2 regions of the Oceanobacillus sp. E9 genome follow, and region 1 is predicted to be linked to the other one. Evidence: predicted binding sites of a transcription regulator. Region 1 holds the regulator's gene; the other holds the start of a gene.

Region 1 (12,569 bases):
CCTTCTGTTTTTTGGATTGATAGCACTCGTGACATTAGGTGCGCTATCCATGTTTAAAGCTATGACCATGGCAGTTGTTCTGTTGCTGCTGTTCAAGGTAATAACTCCAGAGGAAGCGAAGAAATATATCCATTTTGACGTATTACTATTGATTGCAAGTTCATTTGGCATCGGATTGGCCATGTCGAAAACAGGTTTGGCTGAGTATATTGCGGAAGGCATGTTGATGTTGGGAAAATCAGCAGGTCTGATTTTGCTCTTACTATTGATTTATATTTTGACAAATATTTTCACAGAGATAATTACGAATAGTGCTGCAGCAGTCTTGATGTTCCCTGTTGGGATGGAAATGGCAAGGAGCCTTCATGCTGAACCAATGGGATTTGCAGTAGTAATTGCTATTGCAGCTTCAGCTAGTTTTATTACGCCAATCGGCTATCAAACAAATATGATTGTATATGGCCCTGGAGGCTATAGATTTATAGACTATCTAAAAATAGGGACACCACTCAGTCTGATAGTGATGGTTTTGACTGTTAGCATTGTCATTTACTGGTGGTATTAGGAGGAAAACCATGAATAAATCTACTAATATCGTATGGCATCAATCCAGTGTAAAGAAAGCAGACAGAGAACATTTGAACAATCATAAAAGTGCTGTATTGTGGTTTACTGGATTATCGGGATCAGGTAAATCTACCTTATCTTCGGCATTGGAGAGTGAATTGTTTTCAATTGGGACACACACCTATCGTCTTGATGGGGATAATGTCCGGCATGGGTTAAATAAGAATCTTGGCTTCAGTCCGGAAGACCGGACAGAAAATATTCGTCGTATAGGAGAGGTTTCCAAATTGATGGTTGATGCGGGATTGATTACTTTGACAGCATTTATCTCTCCTTACCGGGAAGACAGGGATCGTGTAAGAGCAACTCTTGCACAAGGTGAATTCATTGAGATTTACGTGAAGTGTAGTCTAGATATATGTGAAGTTAGGGATCCGAAAGGGTTATACAAAAAAGTTCGTTTGGGTGAAATTAACAATTTCACTGGAATTGATGCTCCATATGAAGAACCACTTCATCCAGAAATTATAGTAGATACGGAAAATCAGACGCTGGAAGAATCCGTTCAAATGATTATTCAATATTTGAAAGAAAAGCAATACATCAAAGGCACGAGTTGAAAATGAAGCTTGTGTTTGCTAAAAGCGTTCTTCTGCATTTGGCACAGTGGGGTTATCCATGGGGTTTACTGCTGATTTAAGTGAAAGAGGAAAATTGTTATTATATATATTGATGTTAGCAGGAAGAATTGGAGAAATTCTAAAGGTAATATAGGCTGGAGATGTCTTTACCGGATAAATCATGTTAACAAAAGAGGAAAAAATAGACAATTTATTTAGGTGGCTAGTCCTGTCGGGCAAGTCACTTTTTTCATATAAATGGTAGAAAAGGGAGGAGAGTTATATTATATGCCATTTCGAGATTATAGAGTAACATCTAAGTTTGGTTATAGAAGAGATGTGTGGACAGGAATCGGATTCACTTTTCATACAGGGATAGACTTAGTTAAGTATCATAAAGCAAGTATTCAAGCATTTACAGATGGGGAAGTTATTTTTGCTGGTATGGGTAGAACTGGAACTGGTTTAGGCGGTTTTGGAAAAGTAGTACTTCTTCAGGATAAAAATAACCGAGGGCAATTATATGCTCATTTGGATAGTGTATCCGTACAGCGTGGTCAATATGTAAAGAAAGGGCAAGTAATAGGAGAACAAGGGGATACAGGAAAGACAACTGGTTCTCATTTGCACTATGAAGTGCGTAAAAAAGCTGAGACTCAACCTCCATACGGCTGGACCTCAGATAGGACGAATAACTGTTTAGATCCTACGAAATATTTACAAAACTATCGGGATAACAAGCATATTATTCAGGATATTCAGTCTGGGTTAAATACTAAATATCAAACAGGTTTATCCATAGACGGTATATCAGGTCCGTTAACAATTAAAGCAGCAATCAAAGGATATCAAATAGAATTAAATAAACAATTCAATGCAAAACTAAATGTTGATGGTATATGGGGGCAAAAAACAAAAGCCGCTACAGTTACAATAGCAAGTGGCGCTAAAGGAAATATTACCTGGATACTTCAAGCGATGCTTTATATTAAGGGAGAGAATCCAAAAGGATTAGATGGTATTTTTGGTACTAATACAAATAATGCAGTGAAATCTTTTCAACAAAAGGAAAGTATCCTCATTGATGGGAAAGCAGGAAAAGTTACTTGGGAGAAATTATTTTTATAAGTCTAAATTGTATTAATAAACATCAAAGTTTGGTGAATATTAACTTTGATGTTTATTAATTACATGTAATTTATTTTAAGTAGGGGTTTTCTACATTTTAGATGGGGGTGTATTGTAATATAGTGGAGGAGCTGGTGGTAATTTAGGTGCACTTCCCCAAAAAACGGGTTCACTTACATATTTATATTCTCCTCTTCCATCAAAACTTGGGCCATGTGCCCACCTACCTTTTTTACTTTCTTCGCCTTCTGAGAAATTAAATAGTGTATATGATACTTCTTGAAATTCTTTTGATCTAGGGAAAGTTGAAGGAACCACGATATCATTCTCACGTTCTTCGAGCTCTCGTATCGCAGCAAACCACTGATTTTGATGATATGTATCTCTTGCAATAAGAAAAGATAACATATCTCTTACACCTGGATCATCGGTCATATTATATAAGCGAGTGACTTGTAATCTTCCTTGTGACTCCGCAGTAAGGTTAGCACGAAAGTCCGCTAATAAATTCCCGCTGGAAATGATGAAATTTGCAGTCCATCGATTTCCATTGCTATCTGCTGGCATTGCTCCAAGTCCACTAACAATCGCATGTTGTGGGTTAGAACCCCCTAATATAGCTGCTAGAGCAGGATCTGTGTCATAAGCATTCTGCTGCGTCTCAAATGGTGCATCGTTTAATAACCTAGCTATCATTGTAGCTAACATTTCTACATGACCAATTTCTTCTGTTCCAATATCAAATAACAAATCACGATATTTAGGCTCTGCTCTACTGTTAAATCCCTGGAATAAATATTGCATCATTACACTAATTTCTCCATACTGTCCACCAAGTACCTCTTGTAATTTTCTAGCAAATACGGGATCAGGCCTACTTGGTTTTGCCTCGAATTGCAATTCTTTAAAATGATAAAACAATGCTTATTCCTCCCTCCATATAATAAACAATTAAGTATATGCAGATAAAAAGTCTAATATTCTATACTAAACACATTGTTACACAATAAATTTTAAGTATAAGGAGAAGTTGTATAAGATTAAAATATCTCTTTGAAAATAATTTGAATGTTGATACCGGTAGTCCAGTTTACTAGACGTTTAGTGTGGGAATTATAAAATAGAATTACTGAGCTAAATGTGTTTTATTACCATTGTTTCTGATTTTTAGAGGGAGATATTAATAACTTGCGGTAATTAAAAATAGTTTTTATATAGTTATTACAGTAATCTAACTTACTTATATTATTAGTTATTTAATAAATTCATAGAATGAATACGGTGATTTGGTACCATGTAGCCAAAGCGATTAATAATCCGGCAGATCCTAATTTTAGAATATTTTCTTTTGACTTAATTTTTTTAGTTTCGATTACTTCTAACGTAGTAACGATGATTAAGATTATACATAAGAAAGGTAATGTTAAAAAATCTACATACTTAGTTAGATAATATATCCCTAGAACCATTGCTATAAGGGCAGTTGGAATATAAAAACTTCGTCGTTGATAGAATTTATCTGACATTTCATTTCTCTCCTTTCATTTCTTAATATTATAATATTAGTTCATTTCTTAATATTATAATATTAGTGTAATTCTAGATTTATGTACAAACTATGCAGACAGATAAATTCTATCGATATAAAAAGAGTTTAGCTATAGAAAGCCAAACTCTTTTTATTAGAAAATATTTCGATATAGACCAATCACTTTTCCAAGAACTGTTACATTCTCATAAAATAAAGGTTCCATTGTAGCGTTTTCCGGTTGTAGTCGTATACGTTTTTCTTCTTTAAAAAATCGTTTTACTGTTGCTTCATTTTCCTCAGTCATTGCTACAACAATCTCTCCATTTAATGCTGTGTTTTGTTGTTTAACAATTACCATGTCTCCATCTAAAATGCCTGCCTCAATCATACTTTCACCATCAATTATAAGTACAAATACATTATCGTCTGGACCGGCACTCGAACTTGGAATTGGAACAAATTCTTCGATATTTTCAACCGCTGTAATTGGTATCCCTGCAGTAACTTTACCAATTACAGGTGCATAACGTGCTTCGTCTTTTGGAAGCTGTTGTTCCATTTCTGGATCAATAATTTCAATTGCTCTTGGCTTAGTAGGATCTCTTCGTATGTATCCTTTGTTTTCTAACCTTTCTAAATGCCCGTGAACAGTTGAGCTGGAAGCGAGTCCAACTGCTACAGCAATTTCTCGAACTGATGGTGGATATCCTTTTAACTTTACTTCGCTTTTAATAAAGTCAAAAATCATTTGTTGTCTTTTTGATAGTTTCGTCATCAAACGTTCACCTCTAGCATAGGTTTTTATTAATGATAGTTTATCATTTTACTATTAAATAAGCAAACACTCGTTCTAATTTTTATTGACAAGATCATATGTTCGGTATATACTTTGAATCAAATAGGAACAATTGTTCGATAAACGGATGAAAGGAGCTTTTAATTATGCTGAAGAAAATTACTAGAACCGATGCATTCTATGTGATAGCATTTGCTTTAGCGCTCGCTTTTTTATATTTCTCTATGGTAACGAGCGGTTAATTAAACAGGAGGAAGTTAGGATTGAAAGCAGTAGTATATTGTCGAGTCAGCACGGATAAACATACACAAGAGTCTTCCCTTATACGCCAACGGGAGGAATTGCAATCATTAGCAAACAAGCTAAACTTTACGGTTATTGATTGTATTGAAGAGCAGGCAAGCGGGTACGATATCGAACGAGAAGGACTCTTTCAACTTCTCGAATATTTTTCAAGTAAAGAAGCGGATTGTTTATGTATTCAAGATGAAACTCGTTTAGGTAGAGGGAATACAAAAATTGCACTTTTTCATCAATTAGCTAAGCTAAATATCCCTATATATACTGTAGCTCACGAAGGTGAATTGGTACTGAATGAAGCCGATTCGATGGTATTACAAATTGTTGGAATTGTAGAAGAATATCAGAGAAAAATTCAAAATATGAAAATAAGAAGAGGAATGCGAAGAGCAGTACGTGAAGGATATCGACCTGAAAAAAATTTAAAACAAATTAATCAGTCTCCTGGTAGAGATCGAACGGAAGTGCCCATTGAAGAAATTGTTCGATTGCGGCAGAATGGGTTAACATTTAATGAAATTACAAAGGTGCTCAATGGTTTAGATTATAACGTTTCAAAAGCTACTGTACACCGTAGATATCAAGAATATCAAAATACTTGAATCTGGATTCGAGGTAGAGTACGATAAGAGGCAGGATATGAAATCCTGTCTTTTTGTCATTTTTAATAGTGGGGAGGTTGACACTATGTTATCTAAAGATAAATTAGAGAGAATTAATTTTCTGTCTAAAAAATCTAAAGAAGAAGGATTAACAACAGAAGAAAAAGCAGAACAAAAGAAGCTTCGTGAAGAGTATTTAAAGAATGTACGTAGCTCTTTTAAGAACCAATTAAGTACAATGACAGTTATTGATCCAAAAGGTAATGACGTTACTCCCCAGAAGCTTCGTGATTACCAAGACCGAAACAAAAAACATTAAATTCTATTGGTCATGCTTGTTGTCATGATAAATTCAATATAGAATGAAGAAGTAAAGGCTTTATTTTGAAAGGGGTAGACAAAATGTCAGGCAATGTAGAACAATTATCAATAAATACGATTCGTACGTTATCCATTGATGCTATTGAGAATGCAAACTCAGGACACCCAGGATTACCAATGGGTGCGGCACCAATGGCGTACACATTATGGACAGATTTTATGAATCATCATCCAAAAAACTCAAAATGGTTTAACCGTGATCGCTTTGTATTATCTGCGGGACACGGATCAATGCTATTATACAGCTTATTGCATCTTTCCGGTTATGATGTATCTATTAAAGATCTAAAAGAATTTCGTCAGTGGGATTCAAAAACTCCAGGACATCCGGAAGTACATCATACCGATGGTGTAGAAGCAACTACAGGACCATTAGGACAAGGTATTGCGATGTCTGTAGGTATGGCTATGGCAGAAGCGCATTTAGGTGCAACGTTTAATAAAGACAGATATTCTGTAGTAGATCATTACACGTATGCCCTTGTGAGTGACGGCGATTTAATGGAAGGGATTTCTCATGAAGCAGCTTCTTTAGCAGGTCACTTAGGATTAGGTAAATTAATCGCACTTTATGATTCTAATGATATATCTCTAGATGGAGATTTAGACCGTTCTTTCTCTGAGGAAACAGAAAAACGTTTTGAAGCTTATGGTTGGCAAGTATTACGAGTGGAAGATGGAAACGATGTAAACGCAATTCGTGAAGCGATTAAACAAGCGCAAAGTAATACGAAACAACCAACACTTATTGAAGTGAAGACTATTATAGGATACGGTTCTCCAAATAAATCAGCTTCTGCTGCTTCACACGGTGCTCCATTAGGAGAAGATGAAATAATATTAACAAAAGAATTTTATAAGTGGAATCATGAATCATTCCATGTACCAGATGAAGTATATGCTGATTTCCAAGAAAAAATCGTAAACGATGGAGAGAAGAAGGAAGCTGCTTGGAACAAGCTTGTTGAAGAATATAAAGAATCTTATCCTGAATTAGGAGAACAATTTGATCTAGCAATTAATGGTCAACTTCCAGAAGGATGGGAAGAGGAACTTCCGGTATATGAGCCTGGTAGCAGTATTGCAACTCGTGCATCTTCTGGTGAAGTACTAAATGCAGTAGCTAAAGCAATACCTAACTTCTTTGGCGGAAGTGCAGATTTAGCTGGTTCAAACAAAACAACAATTAATGAAGAAGGCGACTTTACAAAAGAAGATTATTCTGGTCGTAATGTATGGTTTGGTGTACGTGAACATGCTATGGGAGCGGCGTTAAATGGTATGGCCTTGCATGGCGGGTTACAAGTGTTTGCTGGAACGTTCTTCGTATTTAGTGATTATCTTCGCCCTGCTATTCGACTAGCAGCAATTATGAATATGCCTGTGAATTTTGTATTTACTCATGATTCAATTGCAGTTGGTGAAGATGGGCCGACTCACGAACCAATTGAACAGTTAGCATCATTAAGAGCAGTTCCAAACTTATCACTTATTCGTCCGGCGGATGCTAATGAAGTACAAGCTGCGTGGAGATTAGCTCTTGAATCTGAACATCAGCCAACAGCGCTTGTTCTTACTCGTCAAAACCTTCCAACACTAGAAGGTACGAAGGAAAATGCGTACGAAGGTGTGAAAAAAGGGGCTTATGTAATTAGTAAATCTGAGAAAGAAACTCCAGATGCATTATTACTAGCTACTGGTTCAGAAGTTCAATTGGCAGTACGTGCGCAAGAAACATTAAAAGAAAAAGGTATCGATGTTCAAGTCGTTAGCATGCCTTCATGGGATCGTTTTGAAGCTCAAGAAGATGCATACAAGAATGAAGTACTACCAAAAGAAGTGAAAGCTAGAGTAGGAATTGAAATGGCAACTTCATTTGGATGGGAACGTTATGTAGGTCTTGATGGAAAAGTAATCAGTATTAATCGCTTTGGTGCTTCTGCAAAAGGTGAAAAAGTTATTGAAGAATATGGATTTACAGTAGATAATGTTGTAAAACATGTGGAAGACTTGTTAAAATAATATTTCTGTTTAGAAGAAAGACGATTCCGTTAAGGTTTCGTCTTTCTTTTTATGATTTTAGTTGAATTCGACAAAAGAAGAAGTTATTTGCGAACTAATTTGACAACATTTGAATGTCTATCTTTCTATAATAGTTAATAGAAGGGGGAATACGGTATGAATGCATACTCTATTTATTGGATTAAAGAACCAGTGGCAAAAAGCTATTTTCATAAGAGTGATTTATTGCATCGATTTTTTAATGAATATGAGAACGACCCCGAAAGAAATTATTTGAGTAAACAGTTTTCATTTATAACTCAGAGGTTTCACTTGTATAAATTTGCTATGCATTTAAAACAGTTTTCATCACCGAACATTTATGTAAAGCGAATAGGCAATCGAATTCAAATAAAACGGGATCAAGAAGTGTTATTTCTTTATGTAGAAAATGGGGGATTATCGTTACGTTGTTCCAATCTCGAAGCTGCTGTATCGATTTTATTTCCTGTACTAGAAGACATTCATCCATTCTTTTTTGTACAGGGACAAGATAATAAGCATTTTGGATGGATTTCTCCAATGACTCATGATAATAAAAATGAGCTACAACAGGTATTGTATTCATATTTTTAATTGATTTAGTGAAAATTGAAGAACGGAATTACAATCTAAGTAAATTTAGATTGTAATTCCGTTTTTTAGTACTGGTAAAGAAGGGATAATCTAAATTATGTAGAATAATATCTATTATTAATAACGATAAGGAAGGTTATCCTTATGAAAAATGAGCATGAAGTATTGTTTAATCAAGTAAAAACGTATCGTAATGATGTTCTATCAGTTGTTGAAGATGTATCGGAGTATGAATCAGAAATCATACCCAAATATTTTAAAAACAATATTCGTTGGAATTTAGGACATATCTATTTAGACCAATTTTTGTGGATAGAGACATTAACGAAAGAGTATTCAAGTATTACAAAAAATTTAATGAAGTGGTTTGGATTTGGAACTTCACCCGATAACTTTACTTCTGAAACCCCAAGTTTTGAGGAATTAAAATATTTGCTAAAGCAACAACCTATAGAAATTGAAAATTGTTATAGACACCAGCTCTCAAAAGAGTACCCTCCTATTGAAATGGAGATGTATACAATTGAACAAGTATTAATTCGTACGATTTTTCACGAAGGAATGCATTTACAAGCAATTATAGATATTAAGAAACATCTGTAACTCCAAAATGCTCATCAATTTTAGTTATATAGTTTTATATACCAAATTTTAACATTAAATTAATAATATATTGGTACAATACGTAAGTATCAGGACTATAGAACTATTAAAAGGAGAGAGATGAGCTGCATGTTATCATATTTAAAAAGAATTTTAGAAAAGACTTCATTTAGGTTGCGATTACTTATATTATTTATCATTTTAACTGTGCTTTCTGTATCCATGGTTGGAATTATCTCTTATTATCAAGCAAAAAATATTACCTTAAATACAATAGAAGAACGATTGATAAGTGAAACGGAACTAATGGGTTATATTGCTGAAAATTTACACTTTACATACATAAGTGACCCCGATTACTTTATGCAACAACTGAATTCAAATATACGAACGCAGAGGGAAAGGCTGGAGTCAGATGGGATTGATTCAGAATATCTGTATATTCGTAATGGAGATGTTACTGCTTTTCCAGTTAGTGAAGGTGAACTACCATCCATACCTACTTCACTTGTGACTGAAATAGAAGAGAATGGAAATGGGCAGATTACTAGAAATATTGATGGAGAAGTATTTACCATTTCTTTTCAAACAATGGAGGAAGTGAGTGGAAGTTATGTTGTGTTAGTTCGTAATGCTTCTTTTATGGCTCCAATTACAAATATGGGAAATATATTAGTATTAATAATTATTGCCAGTGTTCTTATCTCTCTGATTTTATTAATAAAGTTTATCAAATCATTAACGACTCCATTAATTGATTTACAGGAAACGATGAAGGAAGTAAAAAAGGGGAATTTCATAATTTCTTCACCTAATACAACGATTCCTGAAATTAAGTCCTTACATAGCAGTTATGATATTATGATGAAATATATTCAGCAGATGCTTCAAGAATTGAAAAGAAGTATGACCTCATTACAAGCAACTGGAAACCAGCTGAAAAGTTCATCTACACTTACATTACAATCGAGTAAAGAACTAACGAATTCCATTTCAATTGTAAACAAGGGAGCAAAACAAACAGCAAGCAGTTCGGAAAATAACTTGAAAACTACGGTGGAGATGAAAGATAAAATTGAAGAGCTGTTTAATAATATGAACAATATCCTTCATACTTCTAAGAAAATGAATAGTACTGCAAATAAAGGAGACAAAAGTATAAAGAAGTTAATATCTACTTTTGAAGACTATGAAAAAGATGTAAATGAATTAACAAAGACTGTAGAAGCGGTATTTCATCAATCATTGTATATTTCTGAACTAGTACAGTTAATCCAAAAAGTTTCAGAACAAACAAAATTATTATCATTAAATGCTTCTATTGAGGCAGCACATGCAGGTGATAGAGGTAGAGGTTTTGCAGTAGTAGCTAATGAGATTGGTAAATTAGCTGAACAATCATCTGAAGCGGCTAATAAGATCACTAATTCAATAGCTCATATGGAAGAGTTAACGACGAATGCATCCGATGAATGTAAGCAAATGCTAATGAATTCAAAAGATAATTTAAATATTGCTACGGGATCCAAAAATGAATTGAATTATTTAATGTCGGATATTACTGATACGATAACAACTATTGTAGATATTCAACGTGAACTTCATTCTTTAGAGTCTTACTTACCTGTACAAAAAGAATCTTCAGAACAGCTTGTGGCTTTATCGCAACAAACTTTGGCAAGTACGGAAGAAATGCTTACAAATAATAAATTACAAAATGAGCAGACGAGTAGTACTCTTAGTATAGGAATGGATCTCATACAATTGTCTAGTTCATTAACTAAAATAATAAATCGATTTAAATTTGAAAGTAACAATATAAAGTGATAGTAGATATCATTAATAAGGTATTATGAAATAGTTTAGTTAGGATATTATAGTAAATAGTATTTTTTGCGAAACCGTTGTATTCTTAACTGTAATCTAATATACTGTATTAGAGACAACACGAAGGAGGAAATTCAGTAACATGAGTACTATATGGGTAGTATTAATTGCAATCGCAGCATTGGTTGCAGGTGTTGCTCTAGGATTTTTTATTGCTAGAAAATATATGATGAGCTATCTTAAAAAGAATCCACCTATTAATGAGCAAATGCTTCGTACGTTAATGATGCAAATGGGTCAAAAGCCATCACAAAAGAAAATCAATCAAATGATGCGTGCCATGAATAACCAATCTGGTAAAGAATAAATTCACTTACCATGTAAGTGAATGATTACATAGAGTTCATTTGGTATTATGTGATCTAGACTCGCAGAAAGCCACTTTATAATAAGTGGTTTTTTATTTTGTTTTAGAAAAATGAATCGCATGTTCTTACTTAAAAATGAATAAAATGTATATATATTGTCATATTATCTTCTTTTAATTAGTAATACATCTGTTAGAATAGAATATGACTTGTTAGGGGGCAGTTAGCTTATGTCAGAAATTAATATTTTTCTTGCCTTTAGTGCAGGATTTCTATCATTTATATCGCCTTGTGTGTTACCGCTTTATCCAGTGTTTCTTTCATACATTACTGGTATGAGTATGAATGAAATTACAGATGACAATAAACGAATGGATAAAAAAGCAATATTACACACGCTTTGCTTTCTAATCGGATTTTCTAGTATTTTTATTATGATTGGGTTTACAACAACTTTTATTTCTGAATTTTTAATGACCTATCAATCAACAATTAGACAAGTTGGAGCAATACTTATTATTTTCTTTGGACTTGTAATTGTTGGTATCTTAAATTTTGAGTTTTTAATGAAGGATCGAAAAATTCAATTTAAAAATCGTCCGGCAGGTTATATAGGTTCTGTTTTAATTGGGATGGCTTTTTCTTTAGGGTGGACACCATGTACTGGACCAATATTAGCAATAGTCTTATCACTAGCAGCTACACAACCTGATATTGGTATGGTTATGATGATAAGTTACATATTAGGTTTTTCTATTCCTTTCTTTGTACTCGCTTTTTTCATTGGAAAATTAACTTGGTTTAAAAAACATAGTCAGTTATTAGTAAAAATAGGTGGCTGGGTGATGATTTTTATGGGGATAGCATTATTCTTTGATTGGATGACGAAGCTAACCTCTTATTTAGCTTCATTATTTGGATTTTCGGGTTTCTAATCATACTATATCATGTATAATAGATTGTAGAATAACCATAGTAAACATTTTAGTTCAGCTTAGGGAAGAGTGATACCATGTATTGGGCAATAGCAAGTACCGTCGTATTTGCTCTCATGGCAATTACGATGGTTTTCGTAAGAATGCGTGCGTCAAAAAAACCTGCGACAATAAAGAAGATTATTTTACCTCCAATTTTTATGAGTACAGGAGCGTTAATGTTTGTTCTACCAATATTTCATATTTCATGGTTGCAGGTGTTAGAAGCACTTGT
Region 2 (12,569 bases), on a different contig from region 1:
CTAAATTAACCACATCAGGTAATACTTCTATAGTTTCTTCAATAGGGGTGTTGGCAGGTCTTAATAAAATGAATTTGATAGAGTCTGTTGCAATATTTTGACTGCCTGTTTTTCAAATTCACGTATATATTAATTTAAACATTTTAACTGCTCTTTTTTGTGATAAGGTAAAATCTCTTGATTCGCTTTCAGACGAATGACTAAATCAGGATTGGATATAAATAATTGCCCAAATGCAATTAGATCTGCTTGATTTTCATCAACAATTGCTGACCCTTTATTAGGAGCTATATTACCAACAGCTATAAGGGTTTCCTCCCAGTATTTCCTAAATAACTCATGAAGCGATCTTTGATCATTTTTAAGTGCGTCACCGTAGTTTTCTACAGAGGGATGAACAATTTTTATTCGATGTTTGGAAAGAATCTTTGTAATAGCGCGCACCATTTCTTCTGGTTGCTCCCATACATAATTTTTATCGTCATCTTTCTTTTCAGAAACTCTGATACTTATTCTATTTTTAGGCACAACTTTCTTTACTTCTTTAATAATTAAATCTAATAACCGCAGTCTATTTTGTAAGGATCCTCCAAACTCGTCTTGTCGAAGATTTGATTTCTCATTGATAAATTGGTCAATGAGATAACCATGTGCTGCATGTATTTCAATACCGTCAAAACCGGCCTCTATTGCATTTCTTGCTGCTTGTCTATAGTCATCGATAATTTGATATATTTCCGCACGACTTAAAGTTTTAGGTACTTGAAACGGTTTCCTTAATCTATGCACATGACCGCTAGCAACAATGGCAGATGGAGCCACAGGTGCATGACCTTTTAAAATTTCCTGATGACTTAATCTGCCTACATGCCAAAGTTGGGCAAAAATTTTCGTTTTATATTGATGTACTTCTCTTATGACTTTTTCCCAACTTAGGGTTTGGCGATGTGTGAATATTCCCGGAATCCCATAAGTTCCTTTGGCTAATTTATTGATGACAATACCTTCTGTGATGATTAAGCCGGCACCATATCTCGCTCTTTTTCCATAAAAGTCGGCAATCAAGTGATTAACTTCACCGGTTTCATTATCGGCAAATCCTCTTGTCATTGGAGCCATTACAATTCTATTATCTAATGTTAAGTTCCCGATTTTATAATCTGAGAAAATGGAACATGTCATATTAATCACCTCATATAGAATTTTAATTCTCTGACGATTTGTTTACAATGGAATTATTAAGTTATATACTAAGAAAAACTTTAAATTTTAAAGTGATCGGAGAGGATGAAAGGAATGTTAGATGATATTGATCACCAAATATTAGATTTATTAAAAAGAAATTCAAGACTTACATATACAGAAATCGGTAAACAAATAAACATGTCATCTCCTGCTGTGAAAACGAGAATTGAAAGGTTAGAAGATTATGTGATAACGCGTTATACGGTAGAGGTAAATCATAAGGAACTAAATAAAGGAATTCACGGTTTTGTTTTATTTAAAACAAAGAGCTGTGAAAAGTTAACGAATTATTGTAAAGAGAACAGCAATGTTATCGATCTATGGAGAATTAGCGGAGAGTATAATTATATGGCTGAAGTTATATGTACAAAGATGGAGGAACTGGAGCAAATCTCTAAAGATACAACGCATTATGCCTTTTCCAATAAACTATCTGTTCTAGGGAATTATAATGTTGGTGATAGTTAAAAATGATTAAATGATTCAATTACTAATTCAAGAAAGAAACCAATTTTTAAATCTGTCTAATTCAAATGTTATACTTTTAACAATGAACTGAATTGATTCATCATTTGGTAACCCATATATCTTTATAAATTCGTTATGTAAAAGGTCACTTTTAATGAAGTGGTATTTTTTATGGATAAATTTATATTAAAAATCATGTTTTACTTAGAACATATTTTTGTTTAAAAACTGCTAATTCCTGTTTTTGTCTAATTATAGGATGCTAATAACAGTTTTATAGAATTATATAACTATGGTGAAATATAGAAAAATAGGAAGGGCGAGTAATATGAAAGCTAATGAAATAAGTAATATTGGTAGTCTTCCTTATAGAAAAATATTGATTGATGGTGGATGGGTATAGGGAAAACGATGTATGTGAGGAAGTCGATTGAAGAAATCTATATTCAATTATTTGATACACTTCCAAAAAAAGATACAAAAAAAATATATATCTAGAGGAAGAAATTTGCTAAAAAATATTAACCTATCATACAAATCAATTTCTTTAAGGTATTTTAGTAAATATTCTTTCTTCACTCATTATTTTAGTGGTTCCTTTTTTACAAAGGAACCACTTCTTATATTGTGAAGTCTTTTTCTGAGTAAATGTAAATATATTTTTAAAGCTTTTTTAAGTATATTGTAAAACCGATACTTATGATAAAGTAATACACACCTAGAATACCCAAATTGTCAATTAAAGTTGTTGAAAATGGATTTCCGCTTACAAAGGTTTTCCAAAGTATAGAGACTAAGCTAAACATAATAGGAATGGCTAAAAAGAATCCAATAAAATATATCTTTAAGTTAGAGTTCATAATTATCACCTATCTAATAGTATTTATATTTATCTAATACACTTGGCAGAGTAATATGCGAAAGATGCTGTTAAGATCTAAACTTTCAAAGCATCAACCGCCATGCAAGATTTCTAACTAGCCATAAGAATGATTTCTCCATTATAGGAAGATAGTTTCTCGTTCACTATTATTTTTTCTAATTGACAAAAATTTTCACTATCTCAAATCTCTATACATAAAAACTAATAAACTTTTAAACCACTTACTTTCAAAATGCTTCTTTCCCCAAAAAATAGCTAAGGGGAGTTTTATTTTTTATTCTTTTTCTTTGAATCGAATAAACCAAATGCAACTGCAACAGCTATAACAATACCAACCCAACTACCAATACTCATAACTAACCTCTCTTTCTAGTACTCGTTTTTTAGTGAATTTACTTAAAAATCTTTCTGCAGCACGTCCAGTAATTCGTCTGCCAATTCGCTTACCTACTTTCCTTTCTTCACAGCCTCAACATCATTCCAAATAGGTAAAAACTTGTATATAACCATAATATCCCCTTATATTTTCTTTTCTAATTTAACTTCATTCCTTATATGTTGATTTATTTCCTATTCTAATGAGTTGTTCACATAGGAGCAAGCGAATTTTAACAGGATTTCCACTTTTTTCGTGTTTACACTTGTTAATATATTGATATAATGAGAACAAACGTTCGTTAAAAGGAGAACAGGAACATGAGTATTAATGACAGAGGTAAAATAAAATGGACATCTATGATGATGCCTGAACATACCGAGATGTTAAATCAATTAAAAGTAAAACAAAACAGAAAGAAGAAGCCTATACTTGATGAACAACAATTAGAAGAAAACGGATTTCAATTAATGATGGCACATAAGGACAATCTTTTAATAAATATAAAGTACTATAACAATTATGATTACCATAATACCAAAGGTTACATTAATAAGATCAATTACCAAGATCAATATATTACTGTGGTTGAAAAGGTAGGCTTAGAGCATGAATTAAAAATAAATTTTAATGCGATTTTAAAAGTTACTATTCTATAGAAAAGGCCTTATTCTCGAAGAATGCCTAGTTTCGGCTAGGTTATACATCGATTTATTTGACTTTACTGATTAATTGCACTACGTTGATAATGAGTTATTAAGGATAATATAAGGTTTCGAAGAGTACCAATAGGGATGGTGACAAAATGACGTATGATTATGATGGAAATGGTGGATTGCTATGGAAGATAGTAAATGGTGAGACAACTCTGTATGTACAAGGGATTATTCATGTAGGTCATGAAAATTTCTATCCACTTGCAAATGCAATTGAAGAGGCATATGATAGTGCAAATGTAATTCTTCCTGAAATTAATGTAGTAGAACCTGAAGTCAATGCAGAAGAAATCAATAAATTGGCGTTATTTAGTGAAGGTATGACTTTGGATAAAGTGTTGTCACCGAAGTCTTTAAAAAAACTTTCAGGTATTTTAGAAGCGCAGGAGTTATCTCTAGAGAACTTTAATAAATACCAACCTTGGTATATAGAAAGTATACTAGGGGCATTCATCAGGGAGAAAAGCGATTTAAGACCTGAGTATGGTGTTGATTTATATTTCCTTAAACGAGCCTTAGAAGATGGTAAAGAAATTATTGAATTAGAAACAGTAGAAGATCAATATAATGTTTTTAGTAGCTACAATTTAGATACACAAGTCAAAATGTTAGAACATACGATACAAACATTTGAACAACAAGCTGATTGGATTAACCAATTAGGATATAGCTGGGTACACAGTAATAGTAGTAGCAGTAAGGAAGAGTTAATTAATATTGTAACTAATGATCTTAATCGTGCTGATGATGAATATCAAAAAGAAATGAATGACACTCGTAATATTAATATGGTAAACAAACTAGATGAAATACTACAGAGCGAGAGCAGACAGACATACCTTGTAATTGTTGGTTCTGGACATACTGTAATTGATCCAAGTATTTTAAGTGAATTTAGAGAAAAAGGATATAACGTTAAAAGTATCTATTAACACGATGAAATAGATTAGAAGATATGATACTTAAATATAATTTTGGTGAGCCACTTGAATAAGAGTTGGCTAAAAAATGTTCAATATTGAATATATTGATGTAAATGACAATTTCAGTATTGGAATCAACTTGAAGAAGGATATAAAATAACGGAATTCAAGAAGTTAATTCATAGCTTTCTTCAATTAGCCCCTTAATATCATCTAAATTTTCTGTGTAATCCAAAACAATGCTTACCCAGTTATTTTTATCCATGTGATATGCAGGAAAAACATTTTCTAATTCTCTTAATGATCCTATCATTTCTTTTCTTACTTTGACATTTAATACATTAATTTTTTTATTGGCATTAATTCCTAATTTATCTTCAGTGATATCCATAATTAGGCCAAACCATTTTCCGCTATCCTTATGTCTTAAAGCGGCAAAATTTGAATATTTTTCCCAAGGATAATCTGGTTCAACTTTATACTTATTTTGTGTATATTTGAAAACATCTTCTCTACTTATCATTTTATTAAATCCCTCCAAAGAAATTATTCCTATTATCAATACTTTCTAAACTTAAGGGATATTTATCTATGGCATAAGGTATACAAATTAATTTTAGTACAATCTGTGTTTCACTTAATCATCATCTTTTTGATATCAATGATTTTATTTTCTCACTAAAATAAATGAAAGAGCAGAACTTTGATATGCTGAATATATAAAAAGCTGGAATATGAATAATGCAGTTAAACTATAATGACAATAAACAGATATTTTTAATCATTTGCTTCGGGAAGTTTAACTCATTATAAAACATTAGATTATTGCCATTTGTGACGAGATAATTAATAATTTTGATGAACAATTTAATGAAAGGGGGAAACATTCTTGAACAAAAAAATTATTCATATCGTTAACATTACGTTAGGTGTTATTATCTTTGGAGGAATAGGTATATTTCTTGCATGGTTATATTTAACCTTTGAAACAACAGATATTATTCCTATTAATCTCCCGATAATGATTATTCTCTTTATTTTATGGTTAACTTTCTATATACTTCAGCTTAGATACCCATCAATAAAACTATTTCTCTTTTTCTTCATAATAGAAATTTTACTACTTACATTTATTTATATTCAATTATCAGGTCAAGTTAGTTTTGAAATCTTCGGGAATAACTAAATAATATCAACAGAAACATGTAAGATGAGATAACTGTCGTATTCTAATAGGTTATATCCCATATGGATAAAACATCAAATTTTTCAATTGATTTATAAAAAGCAGAGAACACCCACAGATATTCTCTGCTGCACTGTCTTATTTACTCATCGGTTCCGATAAGATAACTTCTCCATCACTGTATACATTATAGAAGCCTACCGTTCCAGTACCTCCATCTTCAATCATGGATTTACTAGATGCTTTTAGGTTGTAAAAAGTTCTTCCTTCTTTATCTACATACAGTTCACCATTACTGCTGAAAATTAGGTCGTCATTGTTTAATTCTTCTTCAGCTAGAAAAATCGCGTAATCAACAGTAAACATATCTTGACGCTCTTCAGCTAATAAGGTTGTCCAAGCCTCTTCACCAACAATTCCATCAATCATTAGTTCATGTTCTTTTTGAAAATTCATTACTTGTTGTTCAGTCTTGCTACCAAATATTCCATCGACATCTGTCTCAAATCCGAAATGATTTAACTTCACTTGTACTAATTCTACCTCTAATCCTACACTATCTACTTTGAGTGTGGGTTGATGCTCGGGTGCAATGTCCAAGATTGGTTCAAGCTTTTCAGGTACCTCAGAATTAGACTGCTCCGTTTGCGATGCTGGATGGTCATTAGAGGCCTCTACTTGTTGAAAGTAAAGTGGTGTAAACGTCAAAGCAACAGCTGGCACAATCGTTAACCATTTCTTTTTCATTATGATAGATCCTCCTTTAATTATTTGGTGCATTACTTCAGTTCCACCTCCAAATAAATTTAAACAATTTTTTAAATCTACAGGCAAAGTATATAAATAAGAAAAACGCTAATATACGATGTATAGAAGCGGTTTTTTAATGCTTGCTTCTTTAGTGATCGGTTTATAAACTGACGGTATTTATCACTATTATAGTATTAATTAACCAAGGGGATATTAAAATATCATGCCAAATAATAGTTTGATTGTATAACGGGTCGGGTATTAAATAAGATGCCTATACATAAAAAAAAGAAAAGTAATAAAGAAGAGGTGTATGAATGAAAAGTGTTACGAGTGTTTTTTGGTATTCATTAGCATTGTGTATTATCGTAGTCCTGTGGGGGTCTTACGCTCCAAGCAATCTAGAAGGATTTACGTCAGACGTTACAACATTTATATCGGATACCTTTGGTTGGTATTATTTAATAATAGTCATGCTAATGTTGATATTTTGTGTCTATCTTATATTTTCTAAATATGGAAAAATTAAATTAGGCAAAGAGAATGACAAACCTGAATTTAGTTTATTGTCTTGGTTTGCTATGTTATTTAGTGCTGGAATGGGGATGGGTTTAGTATTTTGGACTACTGCAGAACCTATTTCACATGCATTTATTAGTTCTCCTGGTGCAGAACTAGGATCCGAACAAGCGATTAACGATGGATTAAAGTATTCTTTCTTTCATTGGGGAATACATGCGTGGGCAGTTTATGGAATTGTAGCATTAGTTTTAGCATATTTTAAATTTTATAAAGACACTCCAGGGTTAATAAGTGCGACATTGGTTCCATTATTCGGTAGAAATAGTATGCAAGGACCGGCTGGGAAAATTATTGATACTCTAGCAGTCTTTGCTACAGTTGTCGGTGTTGCAGCAACCCTTGGATTCGGTTCTGCACAAATTAACGGGGGATTATCTTATTTATTTGGTACTCCGAGTACTTTTTGGATGCAGTTACTAATATTAGTGATTGCGACCATTCTATTTATTTGTTCTGCATGGTCAGGAATCGGTCGAGGGATAAAGTATTTAAGTAATATTAATATGGGGCTTGCATTTGTACTTTTACTCATGTTATTTCTAATCGGTCCTACGCTATATATCCTTAATATGTTTACACACACATTAGGAAGTTATGTATCTGATTTCTTTGATATGAGCTTAAGATTAGCTCCTCAAGATGGTGATCAAAGAACTTGGATTAATAATTGGACGGTATTTTATTGGGCATGGTGGATATCTTGGTCACCATTTGTTGGAATTTTTATTGCGCGTATTTCAAAAGGAAGAACAATTAAAGAATTTATGCTTGGGGTGTTATTAGTCCCATCGATTGTATGTTTTATTTTCTTCGCAGTATTTGGAGTCTCTGCACTAAACTTAGAACAGAATGGCATTGCTGAAATATCAAAATTTGCATTAGAAACATCTACGTTTGGTGTATTAAATGAATATCCATTAGGTATGATAATGTCTATCATCACTTTATTTGTTGTAGCGATATTCTTTATTACATCAGCAGATTCAGCGACTTTCGTTCTCGGTATGTTAAGTACTGGAGGAACGATTAACCCACAAAACTCTGTTAAAATTATGTGGGGTCTTATGCAATCTGCAGTTGCAGCGATAATAGTTTATTTTGGTGGTACACAAGGTCTGCAAAACATGTTAATTATTGCTGCTCTTCCATTCTCTGTGGTAATTATTCTGATGTGTGTTTCATTCTTTAAATCTGCTCGTAGGGATCAACGTCATTGGAGGAAGTAAAAAATAAGTATAGTGATTTTCATACAATGAAGATCACTATACTTATTTTTTCTTTATAGCTTATTTCATAATAATTTCTATACATCGTAGGTTTGATATTATTTAATCTATAAATATCTTTCCTGGATTAAGGATACCAGCAGGATCAAATAATTGCTTTATATTACGCATAATAGATAGGGAATTGCCGTGTTCTAGATCTTGAAACTTTTGCTTGCCAATTCCCACACCGTGTTCCCCTGTACACGTGCCACCAACCTCTATCGCACGGATTGCTAATGCTTCATTGACGGATTCAGCTAATTGTTTCTGACCATCAATCAGAGGGTCAAATAAAATTAAAGTATGGAAGTTTCCATCACCGACATGACCCCATACGCCGCCTTTCAACCCACTATCATCAATTAACTCTCTCGCATAGGTTATTAGTTCAGGTAAATCTCTAATAGGAACACATACATCTGCTCCTACTTCATCCATTCCGTTTATAGATTGAAAAGAATAGGATAGGTCATATCTTGCTTTCCAAAGTTCTTGTTGTTCAGCAGGATCTAATGCTACAGCCCAATTTTCACAACTTAAATCATTTAGAATAGATTGAGCAAGCTCTACTTCAGCTTCCACTGCTCGCTTTGCACCTGCAAACTCAAAGAAAAGCGAAGGGCGTACCGGGAATCTATATCCATTTTGGCGATTAACTTCAGCAACACTTGCTGCGTCCATTAATTCTATGCGCTTTAATGGGATACCACTTAATAATAATTGCTGACTGGCTGTAGCACATTCATTAATGGTTTCGAATGTACATCTTGCCATAATTGTATGTTCGGGAATAGGGTGAAGCTTTAATGTTACTTCTGTTATTATTCCTAAAGTACCTTCTGATCCTGCAAAAAGATTTGTTATTAAATACCCGGAAGAAGATTTTTTTGCTTTTGAAGCTGTATGAATAATCGTTCCATCAGCCATCACTACTTCTAAATCTACCAATTGATCTTTCATTGCTCCATAACGAACTGCGGTAGTTCCACTTGCGTTAGTTGCTACCATTCCACCAATGGTAGCGTCTACGCCTGGATCTACCGGGAATTGTAGACCGGCTGAGTTAATATAATCATTAAGTCGAAACCGTGTAATACCCGGCTGGACAGTAACAGTCATATTTTCAGGTGAAAATTCCACAACCTTATCCATTTGTTCAAAGTTAATAGATATTCCTTTATTTACAGGAATGGAAGAGCCTTCAAGTCCTGATCCTGTTCCAAAGGGAGTCACTGGAATCTGATTATTTCTTGCGATTTCAAGTATGGCTTGTACTTCTTCTTTGGATGTTGGAAAACAAACAACATCTGGTTCTACCGCTTTATGTGGAGATTCATCATACCCATGGCGGAATAAGATGCTTTCATTTTGTGAGACATTATCAATTCCTAATTTTTCTATAAGTTGTTCTATATACACTGCTGTTCACCTCATAAGAATAAAAATAACTAGGAGAGATTTGGAAATCGCTCCTGGATGAAGACGATATTATACTTTAAATCTAGTAAATCATATGAGCAATTAACACTATAATCGGTAATGAAATAATCGTTCTTTGTAAAAAAATAACAAATAAATGCCATGCTTTCACAGGAATTTTAGAAATAAGTAATAGTGTACCCATTTCTGTTAAATAGATAATCTGCACAAGTGAAAGAGCTCCTATTACAAATCTAGTAATTTCAGCTTCAATGCCAGATGCTAGTACAGCTGGCAAGAACATATCAATGAAACCAATTATTGTAGCAGGTACTGCCGCAGCTGCCTCTGGTAGTTGCATCAGTTCGAGTAAAGGAACAATCGGTTGAGAAATCACTTGGAAAAATGAAGTGAATTCTGCAACTATAAGTGCAAGTGTACCAATTGCCATTACTTGAGGAAGCAAAACAAATGCGATTCCTAAAAATATTTCGTTTCCTTGTTTTAATTGATCTTTAAATGATCCGGCACTTTTTGCACGCTTTACAGCTTGTAGTAATCCCCATTTAAACTTATTCATATTTTCAGGAACATCTTCTTGAAAATGATTTTCTGTATAGTATCTATTAGGAATTTTAGAAATTGGCGGTATTCTCGGTATAATCATCGCACTTACCACACCTGCAATAACGATTGTTAGATAAAACACAGGGAACATGTGGTCCACATTTAACATTCCGGCAATTACTAGACAGAAGGGAAGCGAAACAGTTGAAAAACATGTTGCGATTGCTGCAGCTTCTCTTCCAGTATAAAATCCATTTTCATATTGTTCACGAGTAATAACGACACCGACGTTTACATTTCCTATCCAGGAAGCTAATAAGTCGATTGCCGAACGTCCAGGTAATGTAAATAATGGTTTTATAACATTTCTTAAGATAGATCCTATAAATTCCATTACTCCAAAATTAATTAAATAAGGCATCAAGAACGAAGCAACAAAGAACCATACAATTAAGCTTGTTAATAATCCGAACATAACTTGGCCAGTTAGCTCAGAATAGATTCCTTCAATTCCAACATTATAAAAGGTCATGATCGCGAATATTGTTCCAAGCACACGAAGCGTTGTCCAAAATATTGAGACGTCGAAAAGAGATTTAAACAACGCAGATTTTTCAATAAAAGCAGGCTTGAAAATTGCTTGTACCACAGTAAATAATGTGGAGATCACCATAATATACGTAACGATAGCTGGTAACCATGCGGTTAAAGCATCGATGATCAATTCTGTAATAATGCCTAATGGTATATTGAATGTTTCACCATCAAAGATTGGAAATAGGAAAATGAATACTCCAAATAAGGAAGGGAGTAAAAATTTCATTAGACCATTTTTATCTATTTTTTCGGCTTGTGGTGTATTGTCTGATAAATTTTCTGCTTGATTGCTCATTTCAGCACGTCCTTTATATTTGTGCTAGAACTTTGTCTAGTACATCGATTCCTTGATCAATTTGTTTCTTGTTAATGGTTAAAGGTGGAATCATACGGATGACTTCCCCAGCATTTCCACATAGATAGAATAAAACTCCTTCATCTAAACAACCGTTTAAAGCTTCCATTACAGCATCACCGTCTGGTTTACCAGTCTGAGGGTCTCTCAGTTCTATCCCTAACATTAGGCCAATTCCACGTACTTCGTGGACAATCTCATATTTTTCTTTTAGATTGTTAAGCTTTGTTAATGCATAATCTCCCATTGTCTTGGCATTGTTAAGGAGTTTTTCTTCTTTCATTACGGAAAGAGAAGCGCGTGCTGCTGCACAGGCAATCGGGTTACCACCAAAAGTTGTTCCATGTGAACCTAATGGCCATTGATCCATTAGTTCTTTGGATGCAACAGTGGCACTTAATGGCATTCCTGCTGCGATTCCTTTTGCAATGGCCATAATGTCAGGTGTAACACTAAAAGTTTGTGCAGCAAACCAATCGCCGGTACGACCAAATCCAGTCTGAACTTCGTCAAAAATTAATAAAATTCCATGACGATCACAGATCTCACGTACTTTTTGTAACCAAGATTTAGGAGGGATGATATAGCCGCCTTCTCCCATAATTGGCTCTAATATCATACATGCCACTTCTTCAGGGTCTACCTGATGTTTGAAAAGGGATTCTGCATCCTTCTCTAACTTCTCTGCAAAGAATATTTCTGAGTCTTGTCCTTCTGGTAAGTATTCTGGAAGAGCATATGGTAATTGATAGGTTAACCAAGATGGTTGTTGATACTTACGATATTTACTTTTTGAGGTAGAAACACTCAATGAACCAATCGAACGACCATGGAAGTTCCCCGTAAATGAAATGACATATGGACGTTTCGTCACATGCTTAGCTAACTTTAATCCACCTTCAATTGCTTCTGTACCACTATTAGCAAAGAAGAAATTATCTAGTTTTGGAGGCATAATTTCTTGAAGTTCTTGTGCTAATTTCAAGATAGATTCATAGATAATAACGCCTGATGGTCCATGTACAAGATGATCCGCGCTATCTTTTATCGCCTGTACTACTTTAGGATGACGATGTCCGACATTTTCTACTGCAATTCCAGAAGTGAAATCTAAATACTCTTTTCCATCCGTTCCGTAGTAGTAACAACCTTCTGCTTTAACAACAGGTAGATTCGGGTGATCTTTTGCCATGCTAGGTGCTAAGAAATTTCCGATTGAGTTTACAAGTTCTTG

Evidence for each region. Region 1 encodes LexA, which represses DNA repair genes until DNA is damaged. Its sites were predicted from a motif close to CGAACATATGTTCG; they were not measured.
Region 2: AQ616_RS11675 (YolD-like family protein) is a predicted target of LexA. The motif match lies at 3,260-3,273, and genes of this name have one in related genera.

The regions. Positions count from the first base shown of each region.
Region 1 is NZ_LSNA01000005.1:643,677-656,245, reverse strand. Features, by position in the region: gene AQ616_RS06985 (SLC13 family permease) at 1-565, shown strand, start outside; gene cysC (adenylyl-sulfate kinase) at 576-1,187, shown strand; partial or broken gene AQ616_RS19410 (potassium transporter TrkG) at 1,216-1,326, shown strand; gene AQ616_RS20045 (peptidoglycan DD-metalloendopeptidase family protein) at 1,476-2,315, shown strand; gene AQ616_RS06970 (manganese catalase) at 2,406-3,236, opposite strand; gene AQ616_RS06965 (hypothetical protein) at 3,581-3,841, opposite strand; gene lexA (transcriptional repressor LexA) at 3,998-4,621, opposite strand; gene AQ616_RS06955 (YneB family resolvase-like protein) at 4,906-5,544, shown strand; gene AQ616_RS06950 (DUF896 domain-containing protein) at 5,630-5,863, shown strand; gene tkt (transketolase) at 5,947-7,947, shown strand; gene sirA (sporulation inhibitor of replication protein SirA) at 8,104-8,562, shown strand; gene AQ616_RS06935 (DinB family protein) at 8,707-9,165, shown strand; gene AQ616_RS06930 (methyl-accepting chemotaxis protein) at 9,295-10,992, shown strand; gene AQ616_RS06925 (YneF family protein) at 11,135-11,359, shown strand; gene AQ616_RS06920 (cytochrome c biogenesis CcdA family protein) at 11,591-12,295, shown strand; gene AQ616_RS06915 (CcdC family protein) at 12,373-12,569, shown strand, end outside.
Region 2 is NZ_LSNA01000007.1:413,204-425,772, forward strand. Features, by position in the region: gene AQ616_RS11665 (oxidoreductase) at 130-1,182, opposite strand; gene AQ616_RS11670 (Lrp/AsnC family transcriptional regulator) at 1,297-1,713, shown strand; gene AQ616_RS11675 (YolD-like family protein) at 3,293-3,631, shown strand; gene AQ616_RS11680 (TraB/GumN family protein) at 3,778-4,620, shown strand; gene AQ616_RS11685 (MmcQ/YjbR family DNA-binding protein) at 4,778-5,134, opposite strand; gene AQ616_RS11690 (hypothetical protein) at 5,501-5,797, shown strand; gene AQ616_RS11695 (peptidoglycan-binding domain-containing protein) at 5,936-6,544, opposite strand; gene AQ616_RS11700 (glycine betaine uptake BCCT transporter) at 6,865-8,355, shown strand; gene AQ616_RS11705 (FAD-binding oxidoreductase) at 8,458-9,816, opposite strand; gene AQ616_RS11710 (YjiH family protein) at 9,899-11,275, opposite strand; gene AQ616_RS11715 (aspartate aminotransferase family protein) at 11,289-12,569, opposite strand, start outside.